DNA from 3 places in the Rhodococcus sp. 1R11 genome. Region 2 is predicted to be linked to each of the others. Evidence: predicted binding sites of a transcription regulator. Region 2 holds the regulator's gene; each other region holds the start of a gene.
The links. Region 2 encodes LexA, which represses DNA repair genes until DNA is damaged. Its sites were predicted from a motif close to CGAACANNTGTTCG; they were not measured.
Positions count from the first base shown of each region.

Region 1: a site for LexA is predicted at 2,022-2,035, ahead of ruvC (crossover junction endodeoxyribonuclease RuvC). Genes of this name have one in related genera too.
Region 3: a site for LexA is predicted at 1,224-1,237, ahead of E4P29_RS01325 (HNH endonuclease signature motif containing protein). Genes of this name have one in related genera too.

Region 1 covers NZ_SPNG01000007.1:75,752-79,028, forward strand. Annotated here, with positions in the region: gene E4P29_RS14145 (acyl-CoA thioesterase II) at 1-503, shown strand, start outside; gene pdxT (pyridoxal 5'-phosphate synthase glutaminase subunit PdxT) at 500-1,102, shown strand; gene E4P29_RS14155 (YebC/PmpR family DNA-binding transcriptional regulator) at 1,191-1,949, shown strand; gene ruvC (crossover junction endodeoxyribonuclease RuvC) at 2,056-2,673, shown strand; gene ruvA (Holliday junction branch migration protein RuvA) at 2,670-3,275, shown strand.
Region 2 covers NZ_SPNG01000004.1:416,053-419,329, reverse strand. Annotated here, with positions in the region: gene nrdR (transcriptional regulator NrdR) at 1-396, opposite strand, end outside; gene E4P29_RS09930 (hypothetical protein) at 496-885, opposite strand; gene lexA (transcriptional repressor LexA) at 1,285-1,968, shown strand; gene E4P29_RS09920 (acyl-CoA dehydrogenase family protein) at 2,049-3,191, opposite strand.
Region 3 covers NZ_SPNG01000001.1:266,835-270,111, forward strand. Annotated here, with positions in the region: gene E4P29_RS01315 (MarR family transcriptional regulator) at 1-179, opposite strand, end outside; gene E4P29_RS01320 (NAD(P)/FAD-dependent oxidoreductase) at 254-1,162, shown strand; gene E4P29_RS01325 (HNH endonuclease signature motif containing protein) at 1,276-2,613, shown strand; gene pepN (aminopeptidase N) at 2,639-3,277, shown strand, end outside.

The sequences.
Region 1 (3,277 bases), on a different contig from region 2:
TGCCCGAGGTCGTCGGACCGGAATCGTTGCCCGATCCCACCACTCTCGCGGAGTACGACACCTCCTATTACAAGGAGTGGTCCGAATGGGACATCCGTTTGATCCCCGACGATCAGACCGTCAAGCATCCCAGTTTCGCTGCGCAGCAACGGGTGTGGTTCAGGTACCGCGACACGCTGCCCGACGATCAGGTGTTCCACGTCTGCGCGCTCGCCTACATGAGCGACATGACGTTGCTGGGGTCGGCCAAGGTGCCGCATCCGGACGCCGTCACGCAAACGGCCTCCCTCGACCACGCTCTGTGGTTTCTCCGTCCGTTCCGGGCCGACGAGTGGTTGCTCTACGACCAGACCTCGCCGTCCGCCGGCTTCGGCCGCGCCTTGACTCAGGGACGGATCTTCGACACGTCCGGCCGCATGGTCGCTGCCGTCGTGCAAGAGGGACTGATGCGCTACGAGCGAGACACCTCGAAGCCGCACGTCGATCCCTTCGGGTTGAAGTGACGGCCCCGACGATCGGCGTACTCGCACTGCAGGGCGATGTTCGCGAACACCTGGTCGCCCTGGAGTCGAGCGGTGCGCACGGAATCACCGTGCGTCGACCGGACGAACTCGCCCGGATCGACGGGTTGATCATCCCCGGCGGCGAATCCACGACGATGAGCACTCTGCTCGGTGTCTTCGATCTGCTCAGGCCACTGCGGGCTCGCCTGGCCGAGGGCATGCCTGCTTACGGATCGTGCGCGGGAATGATTCTGCTGGCGTCGGACATTCTCGACACACGGCCCGACGCAGAACACCTCGACGGTCTCGATATCACCGTGCGCCGCAACGCTTTCGGCCGACAGGTCGACTCGTTCGAAACCGATCTCGAATTCACCGACATCGAGGGCGGACCGATGCGCGCAGTGTTCATTCGCGCGCCCTGGGTCGAACGTGTCGGTGCGGACGTCGAGGTACTGGCCACCGTCCCGAACGGGCCTGCTGCGGGCCGCGTGGTTGCCGTGCGGCAGAACCGAGTGTTGGCCACCAGCTTCCATCCCGAGGTCACCGGAGACGATCGAGTGCACCGACTCTTCGTGGACATGGTGCGCAGCGCGTAGAAACCCGTAATCGCCGGTTGGGGCGGAGCGATGACACGGGCGAGTAAAGTCGACAACACTGATTTCGAGCAGGAAGGGGCCCTATCGCATGAGCGGCCACTCAAAATGGGCCACCACCAAGCACAAGAAGGCGGTGATCGACGCCCGACGTGGCAAGTCTTTCGCCAAGCTGATCAAGAACATCGAGGTGGCGGCCCGCACGGGTGGCGGTGACCCCACCGGGAACCCGACGCTCTTCGACGCCATTCAGAAGGCGAAGAAGACGTCGGTGCCCATCGACAACATCGAGCGGGCGCGCAAGCGTGGTGCAGGCGAAGAGACCGGTGGTGCCGATTGGCAGACCATCATGTACGAGGGCTACGGACCCAACGGTGTCGCCATCCTCATCGAGTGCCTCACCGACAACCGCAATCGCGCCGCAGGCGAGGTTCGCGTCGCGATGACGCGCAACGGCGGAAACATGGCCGATCCGGGTTCGGTGTCGTACCTGTTCTCGCGCAAGGGTGTGGTGACCCTCGAGAAGAACGGTCAGAGCGAGGACGACGTGCTGATGGCCGTTCTCGAAGCCGGCGCCGAGGAAGTCAACGACAACGGCGACACGTTCGAGGTCGTCAGTGAGCCGACCGACCTGGTCGCGGTGCGCACCGCCTTGCAGGAGGCCGGTATCGACTACGACTCGGCCGAGGCGAGCTTCCAGGCTTCGGTCAACGTTCCGGTGGACGCAGACGGAGCGCGCAAGGTCTTCAAGCTGATCGACGCCCTCGAAGACAGCGACGACGTGCAGAACGTCTGGTCCAACGTCGACCTGTCGGACGAGGTCATGGCCGAACTGGACGACGAGGACTGACCCGGTCCGCTTGCTCACAGTGATCGACCGGGTGTCGTAGCCCTGATCCGTCGGTGCGCTCCGCTACGCTATCGAACAACAGTTCGTAAGCGGAAGGTGTGGTGGCGTGCGGGTGATGGGTGTCGACCCCGGTCTCACCAGGTGTGGGCTCAGCTTGATCGAGGGAGGCGTCGGTCGCACAGTCGTCGCACTCGACGTGGATGTGGTCCGTACTCCTGCCGACATGGATCTCGCGCAGCGTCTGCTGCGGATATCCGAAGCAGCGGAATACTGGCTCGATACCCACAAGCCGTCGGTGGTGGCGATCGAGCGAGTGTTCGCGCAGCACAACGTTCGGACGGCCATGGGCACCGCGCAGGCCGGCGGCGTCATCGCACTGGCTGCGGCCCGTCGCGGTGTCGACGTCTGCTTCCACACTCCCAGCGAGGTGAAGGCAGCCGTCACCGGCAACGGTTCGGCCGACAAGGCGCAAGTCACCGCCATGGTCATGCGCATTCTCGGGCTGCAGACCGCGCCGACTCCCGCTGATGCCGCAGATGCGTTGGCTCTGGGTATCTGTCATTGCTGGCGCGCGCCGATGATCGCCCGGATGGCCAAAGCCGAGGCGATGGCCGCCGAACAGAAGCGTAAGTACGACGCGCGTCTGGCCGAGGAACGCAAAGCTCGCGCCGCGGTGGCGCGCAAAATCGAGAAACTGGCCAAGAAGGAGGCGGGCGCACGGTGATCGCATCCATTCGCGGGTCGGTGGTCGACATCGCTCTCGATCACGCTGTACTCGAGGCGGCCGGTGTCGGATATCGCGTCAATGCCACCCCGGCGACGTTGGCGACGCTGCATCGGGGGAGCGAGTCCACTCTGCTCACCACCATGATCGTCCGCGAGGACTCGCAAACGCTGTACGGGTTTCCCGACAAAGAATCACGTGAGCTGTTCGAGCTGCTGCTCACGGTTTCCGGAGTCGGGCCACGAATTGCGATGGCCACGCTTGCGGTGCACGAACCCGATTCCCTGCGAACAGCATTGGCGGACAGCGACATCGGGGCCCTCACCAGAGTTCCCGGTATCGGAAAGCGCGGGGCCGAGAGGATGGTGGTCGAACTGCGCGACAAGGTCGACGCCGTCGTCGGTCGCGCAGGCAGTTCCGTGGTGCCAGGTTCCGGGTCCGGCAACTCGATGCGCGATCAGATCGTCGAAGCTCTGATCGGTCTCGGATTCCCGGCGAAGCAGGCCGAGGAGGCCACCGACGCGGTACTTGCACAGCAGCCCGAGGCCACGACGTCCACCGCACTGCGGGCCGCGTTGGCGTACCTCGGTAAGTCCAGGTAGGT
Region 2 (3,277 bases):
ACTGAACGAGCGGTAGACCGATGCGAAACGAAGGTAGGCCACTTCGTCGAGATCGCGTAGCGGTCCGAGAATGGCCAGGCCCACTTCGTTGCTGGGAATCTCCGCCGAACCGGCCGCGCGGATGTTGTCTTCGACTTGCTGAGCCAGCAGGTTCAGCGCGTCGTTGTCGACGTCTCTGCCCTGGCAGGCGCGACGAACGCCTTTGACGACCTTCTCCCGACTGAACGGCTCGGTCACACCGCTGCGCTTCACGACGGCGAGCACAGCAGCCTCCACGGTGGTGAAGCGACGACCGCACTCGGGGCAGGACCGGCGTCGCCGTATTGCCTGACCCTCGTCCATTTCACGCGAATCCACCACGCGTGAGTCGGGGTGCCTGCAGAACGGGCAATGCATGAGGGAGCCTCCGTCGTAGCCGATACTCCGACGACGAACGTGCGCGTCGGGGCAGTCTTCGAGGATACTCAGCCACGCTGGGCACCATGGTGCCGGTGGTCATCTGCTGGGTGCGTACTCGACGAGCGCTCCGTCGTGCACCATGACCGCGCCGGCAGGCTGAGTGGCCGCGTCGGGTGTGGTCGCGCGCAGATTCGCGATGCCGAGCAGACCGCCGGCCACGACGACCACAGCCAACATCCACAGAACCAGAGAGCGTGGGCGCACGGTCTGGTTCGCGAAATGAGCCGAGGTGTCGTCGAAGTCTCGATCCGCCATCTCGCGATCGGTCACGTCGGTCCAGGACTCGTCCAGGACGGGCAAGCACGGGCCGTTCTGCGTCCGACGCCCGTGGTTCTGCAGCACGGGCCGCGACCGCCGACGACGCTCGACGACACCGGATCGCGAACGCATACCGGCAGTGGTGGGACGATCGGTGGTGATGGTCATCGGAACCTCGTCTTCGCTCGTTGGATCGATTGTTCGATCAGGCGTTCGATGGACGCTTGTTCGAAGTTCTATCACGCGCCTCCGACAAAGTCTGTAGAAAACGCGACACGAGTCGAACAGATGTTTGATTCAACAGCTGATACACGCTAGATTCGTGTCAGAAACCACACGCCACACGAGTCGACATCATCAACTCCAGTCCGCGTGGATCGATACCGCGTAGACCGAATCCAGCCGCATCAGCAGGAGGCCGACAGCATGAAGGACGAGACCTCGACGAGGTCCATCACCGGTTCCAGTACGACGGGTTCCACGAAAGCTGGTTCCGCGCGAGCCGGATCCTCGACGGTCGGCAAGGCTGCGGCCGGAAAGCCGGCCGCCGAGCCGACCCCGAAGGCCATGGAGGTCGGCACCGACATCAGCGCAGGGCTCACCGAGCGCCAACGGAAAGTGTTGGAGGTCATCCGGGCCTCGGTCACCGAGCGCGGATACCCACCCAGTATTCGAGAGATCGGCGATGCCGTGGGCCTGACGTCGACGTCGTCCGTCGCTCATCAGCTTCGTACCCTCGAGCGCAAAGGGTTCCTGCGGCGCGATGCCAACCGCCCTCGCGCGGTCGACGTCCGTGGACTGGACGAGGTGCAGGCAGATCAGGCCGCGGCAGCGGTGGACGGTTCGGCAGCGTCCAACGAGCAGGATCGGTTGCCGACGCCGACGTTCGTGCCGGTTCTCGGCCGGATCGCCGCGGGTGGTCCGATTCTGGCCGAGGAAGCCGTCGAGGACGTGTTCCCACTCCCCCGCGAGTTGGTCGGTCAGGGATCACTGTTCTTGCTCAAGGTGGTCGGCGAGTCCATGATCGACGCGGCCATCTGCGATGGCGACTGGGTGGTGGTGCGTCAACAGTCCGTGGCCGACAACGGCGACATCGTGGCAGCGATGATCGAGGGCGAGGCCACCGTCAAGACGTTCAAGCGTTCCAAGGGTGAGGTGTGGCTCATGCCGCACAACCCATTGTTCGAGCCGATCCCGGGTAACAATGCCGCGATTCTCGGCAAGGTCGTCACCGTGATGCGCAAGCTCTGAACTCTGTTCGGACACAACGAAAGAAGGGCCGCAGCACAGGTGCTGCGGCCCTTCTCGTCGGTTCCGAACGATCGGCAGAATCAGAGATTCAGTCCACGACCGATGATCTCCTTCATGATCTCCGTGGTGCCGCCGTAGATGGTCTGTACCCGAGAATCCATGTAAGCCTTGGCAATCGGGTATTCCTTCATGTAACCGTAGCCGCCGTGCAGCTGGAGGCATCGGTCGATGAGCTTGACCTGGTTCTCGGTGGTCCACCACTTCGCCATGGCGGCTTCCTGCACGGTCAGCTTGCCGTCGTTGAGCAGTTCGATGAACTTGTCGACCATGATGCGGGTAGCGGTGGTTTCGGTAGCCAGCTCCGCCAACACGAATCGCGTGTTCTGGAACTTTCCGATCGACTTACCGAATGCCTTGCGATCGCGGCAGTACTGGATGGTCATCTCCAGTGCCGATTCCATGGCCGCAGCCGCGACGACGGCAATCGAGAGGCGCTCCTGAGGCAAGTTCTGCATCAGGTAGATGAAGCCCATGCCTTCTTCGCCGAGCAGGTTGGCGGCCGGAACCCGAACGTCGGTAAAGCTGAGTTCCGCGGTGTCCTGGGCCTTCATGCCGATCTTGTCCAGGTTGCGGCCACGCTCGAAACCGGGCATGTCGCGCTCTACGACCAGCAAGCTGAAGCCCTGGGCACCCTTCTCGGGGTCGGTGCACGCTACGACGACGATCAAATCGGCATTGATGCCGTTGGTGATGAACGTCTTCGATCCGTTCAATACCCAGTCGTCGCCGTCCCGAACGGCCTTGGTCTTGATCCCCTGTAGGTCGCTGCCGGTGCCCGGCTCGGTCATGGCGATCGCGGTGATCAGCTCACCGGAGCAGAATCCGGGAAGCCAGCGCTGCTTCTGCTCGTCGTTGGCCAACTCGATGAAGTACGGCGCGACGACGTCGTTGTGCAGAGTGAAGCCGATGCCGCTGTAGCCGCCGCGGGTGGTTTCCTCGGTGACGATGGCGTTGTAGCGGAAGTCCTTGACGCCGCCACCGCCGAACTCCTCCGGTGCGGCAGTTCCGAGGAAGCCCTGCTTGCCGGCCTCGACCCAGACGCCGCGGTCGACGATGTTCTGCTCTTCCCACTTCGCGTGATTGGGGGCTACGTGCTGTTCGAGAAACTTCCGGTACGACTCCCGGAACAGCTCGTGCTCGGGCTCGAAAAGTGTGCGTTCCACGCAGATCTCCTTGTTCGGTGCGCACCGTCGTCGACCGCGAGAAGGGGGGTCACAGCGCGGTCGTCGGTGCGACTGACGTCACGGTT
Region 3 (3,277 bases), on a different contig from region 2:
ATCAATTCCACCTCGGCGACGGATACATCGGCCGCGGCGTATATCGGTTCGACGGCCACGTCGAGCAGCGCGACGATGCGCTTGATCTCGGCCACTACCTGCATCGGCGAGGTGTCCAGCTCCGGATTGAGCTCGGCCCACCGTGCACAGGTCAGCTCACGAAGCGAGGCATCGGTCATCGGCACCACCAATATTGTTAACTAGTTGACAGTTCTGCTACGTTCACAACATATCCCACCACCGAGGAGACATCTTGACGTACGACACCGTGGTAATCGGTGGCGGCCCCGCCGGACTCAGTGCCGCGACACTTCTGGCCCGCGCCCGCCGAAAGGTGATCGTCGTCGACGCCGAAGAGCCGCGCAACGCGCGTGCCGAACATGTTCACAACTTCCTCTCGCGCGATGGTTCCGCACCAGAAGAATTGCGTCGGGCTGGACGTCGCGAAGTCCTGCGCTACGGCGGAGAGTTTCTGCTTGGCAACGTAACTCGAATCGAGGTTGGCTTCGAGCTCCACCTCGACGATGACACAGTCCTCGGTTCGCGCTCGGTTCTGGTAGCGACCGGGCTGCGGGACGAGCTACCCGACATCCCCGGAGTACGAGAGCAGTGGGGTTCGGGGGTATTGCACTGCCCGTACTGTCACGGCTACGAGGTCCGGGGCCAGCCCATTGCCGTCGTCGGCGGCTCCAACCGACCGTTCACGATTCACCAGGCGTCGCTGATCCGCCAATGGTCGGACGACGTCGTCTTCTTCACCAACGGCATCGAACTGAGTGACGACGAACGTCTCCGACTCGACGCCCGATCGGTCCGAATCGTCGACGTACCGGTTGCCCGAATCGTTGTGCAGGACGGTCGCGTCACAGGCATCCAGCTGTCCGACGGGATGGTCCATCCTCGAACAGTCGTGTTCGTCGGCCCGACGTTCGTTCCGAACGATATTCTCCTGATGCCGATGGGGTGCACGCGTCTCGAAAACGGATGGATCGCCACGGACCCGACCGGGCTCACCAGCGTCGAGGGCCTGTGGGCTGCGGGGAACGTCTCGGATTCGCCCGCCCAGCTGATCAATTCGGCGGCAGCAGGATCGAAGGCTGCAATCGCCATCAATCACTACCTACTCGAACTCGATGTGAACCGCGCGGTCGGCGCGATCTGAGGCCTGTCACCAGGGCCGTCGAACTTGTCGGTGCCTCGCCTTACAATGTTGCCCAACGGGTCGAATACGCGTTCGATCCACCGTCGCTGGGGGGTGACATGGGGCTACAAAAAGTGGCGTGGGCGACTGAGCATCACTCTGCGCTTGCCGACGTTCTGGGCGCGCGACGGACGATCAACGCTGCCGTCGCCTCGGAGCTCGCTTTCATGGACGAGTACGTCCGCAGTCGAACGGCCGGCACATCTCCGTGGGGCACCGGGGTGACCGAGAAGGATATGTACAGCTCGGCGATCTGCGAAGTGGCAGCCGCACTGTCGTCCACCTTTGCCGCCATCGACAACAAGCTGCAGATGTGGCGTCAACTGCGCCCTCTCGTGCGTCAGGGTTTCGTCGACGGTGTGCTCGACCTCGAGCGAGTCAGGACAATTCACGATCATCTGCTTCAGGCCCGGCCGGAGACGGTCGTCGTCCTGGAGGTCGAAATTCTCAAGGCCGCCCAAGAGATGGCACCGGGTGCTCTGGGCCGCGAAATCGATCGACTACTCACCGAGGCCGACGCCGACTGGGACCGCGCGGTACGCAAACGTGCCGCACGTACCGAGAAGCGAATCCGCCTTCGTCGCCGGGCACGAGGACTGTCCAGCCTGACCACATTGATGACCGACGGCGAGGCCGACGAACAACTTTCGCGGATCGACGCCGAGGTCACCCGCCTGCACCCGGAAGATCCGCGTTCGGACGACCAACGACGGGGCGATGCTCAGACAGCACTCATGCGCGGGGAGACACTGTTGTGCGAGTGCGCGACGTGCCAGGTTGTTCGTGAAGACGGTACCGATCCGGCCCCGGAGAACCCCGCCCACGGTGACTCAACTACGGAGACATCCGGGCCAACCGACACGATCTCCGATACAACCCGTGGAACATCCACCGACAGTTCGGGTCTCATACCGCTGGAGCGCGAACTCCCGACGAGCCGGCCACCGGACGCACCTCCGGCCGATACAACCGAACCCGCTACCGCGACGCCGTCCCGGCCGGGTGGAGGCACATTGATCGAACGGTGGCGTGCCATCGTCGGAGACGACCCCATCGGCGTCCATGCCTTGTACCCCGACGGCCATGGGGGCATGAAGATCCCGCCGCCAGGCGCGCTGAGCTATACGCCCGGTCGAGCTCTCGCGGCGAAGGTTCGAGCCGAGAACCCGTACTGCCTGCATCCTGGCTGCAACGTGCCCTCGGAACGATGCGACCTCGACCACATCGTCGAATTCGACCGACACCGCCCCGAGAAGGGCGGCTGGACCATTCTCACGAACATCGGTCCGCGCTGTCGGCTCCACCACAACCTCAAAACGCGCAAACTCTGGCGCACCGAACTACTCCCGGAAGGAGTGCTACATATCGTCGATCCACTCGGAAATCACTACTTCACCCCACCCTCCCGGTGAAAAACCATCGCCTAGGGTTGGTTCGGTGAGCACCGCGAATCTGACCCGGACCGAAACTCGCAGGCGATCGCGCCACATAGACGGGGTGAAGTATCACGTCGATCTGAATCTCCTGCACGCCGAGGACACAGAGGTCGACACCTTCGAGACGGTGACGACCATCGAGTTCGGTGCGACCACGGCCGCGACATGGGTCGATTTCATCGGTGCCGCCGTGGACGAGATCACCGTCAACGGCACCGACGCGCAGGTCGACTACGACGGCGCTCGCATTCAGCTGGTCGGACTCACCGAGCACAACGTCGTTCGGATACGCGCGCGCGGGCGGTACAGCAGGTCGGGTGAAGGACTTCACCGCTTTGTCGACCCCGTCGACGACAACGTCTATCTGTACACCCAGTACGAACCTGCCGACGCTCGACGGGTGTTCGCGAATTTCGAGCAACCCGACCTGAAGGCCTCGTTCACGCTGAGGGTCACAGCACCCCCGGCATGGACGGTCCTGTCCAACCGCGCGGGAGTCACCGACGGCACAGTCACCACGTTCGCCCCGACGCTGCCCATATCGACGTACATCACCGCGGTTGCGGCCGGGCCGTACCACGGCGTCGAATCGTCCTGGACTCGAGGCGATCTGACTGTCCCGCTCGGCGCGTACTGCCGC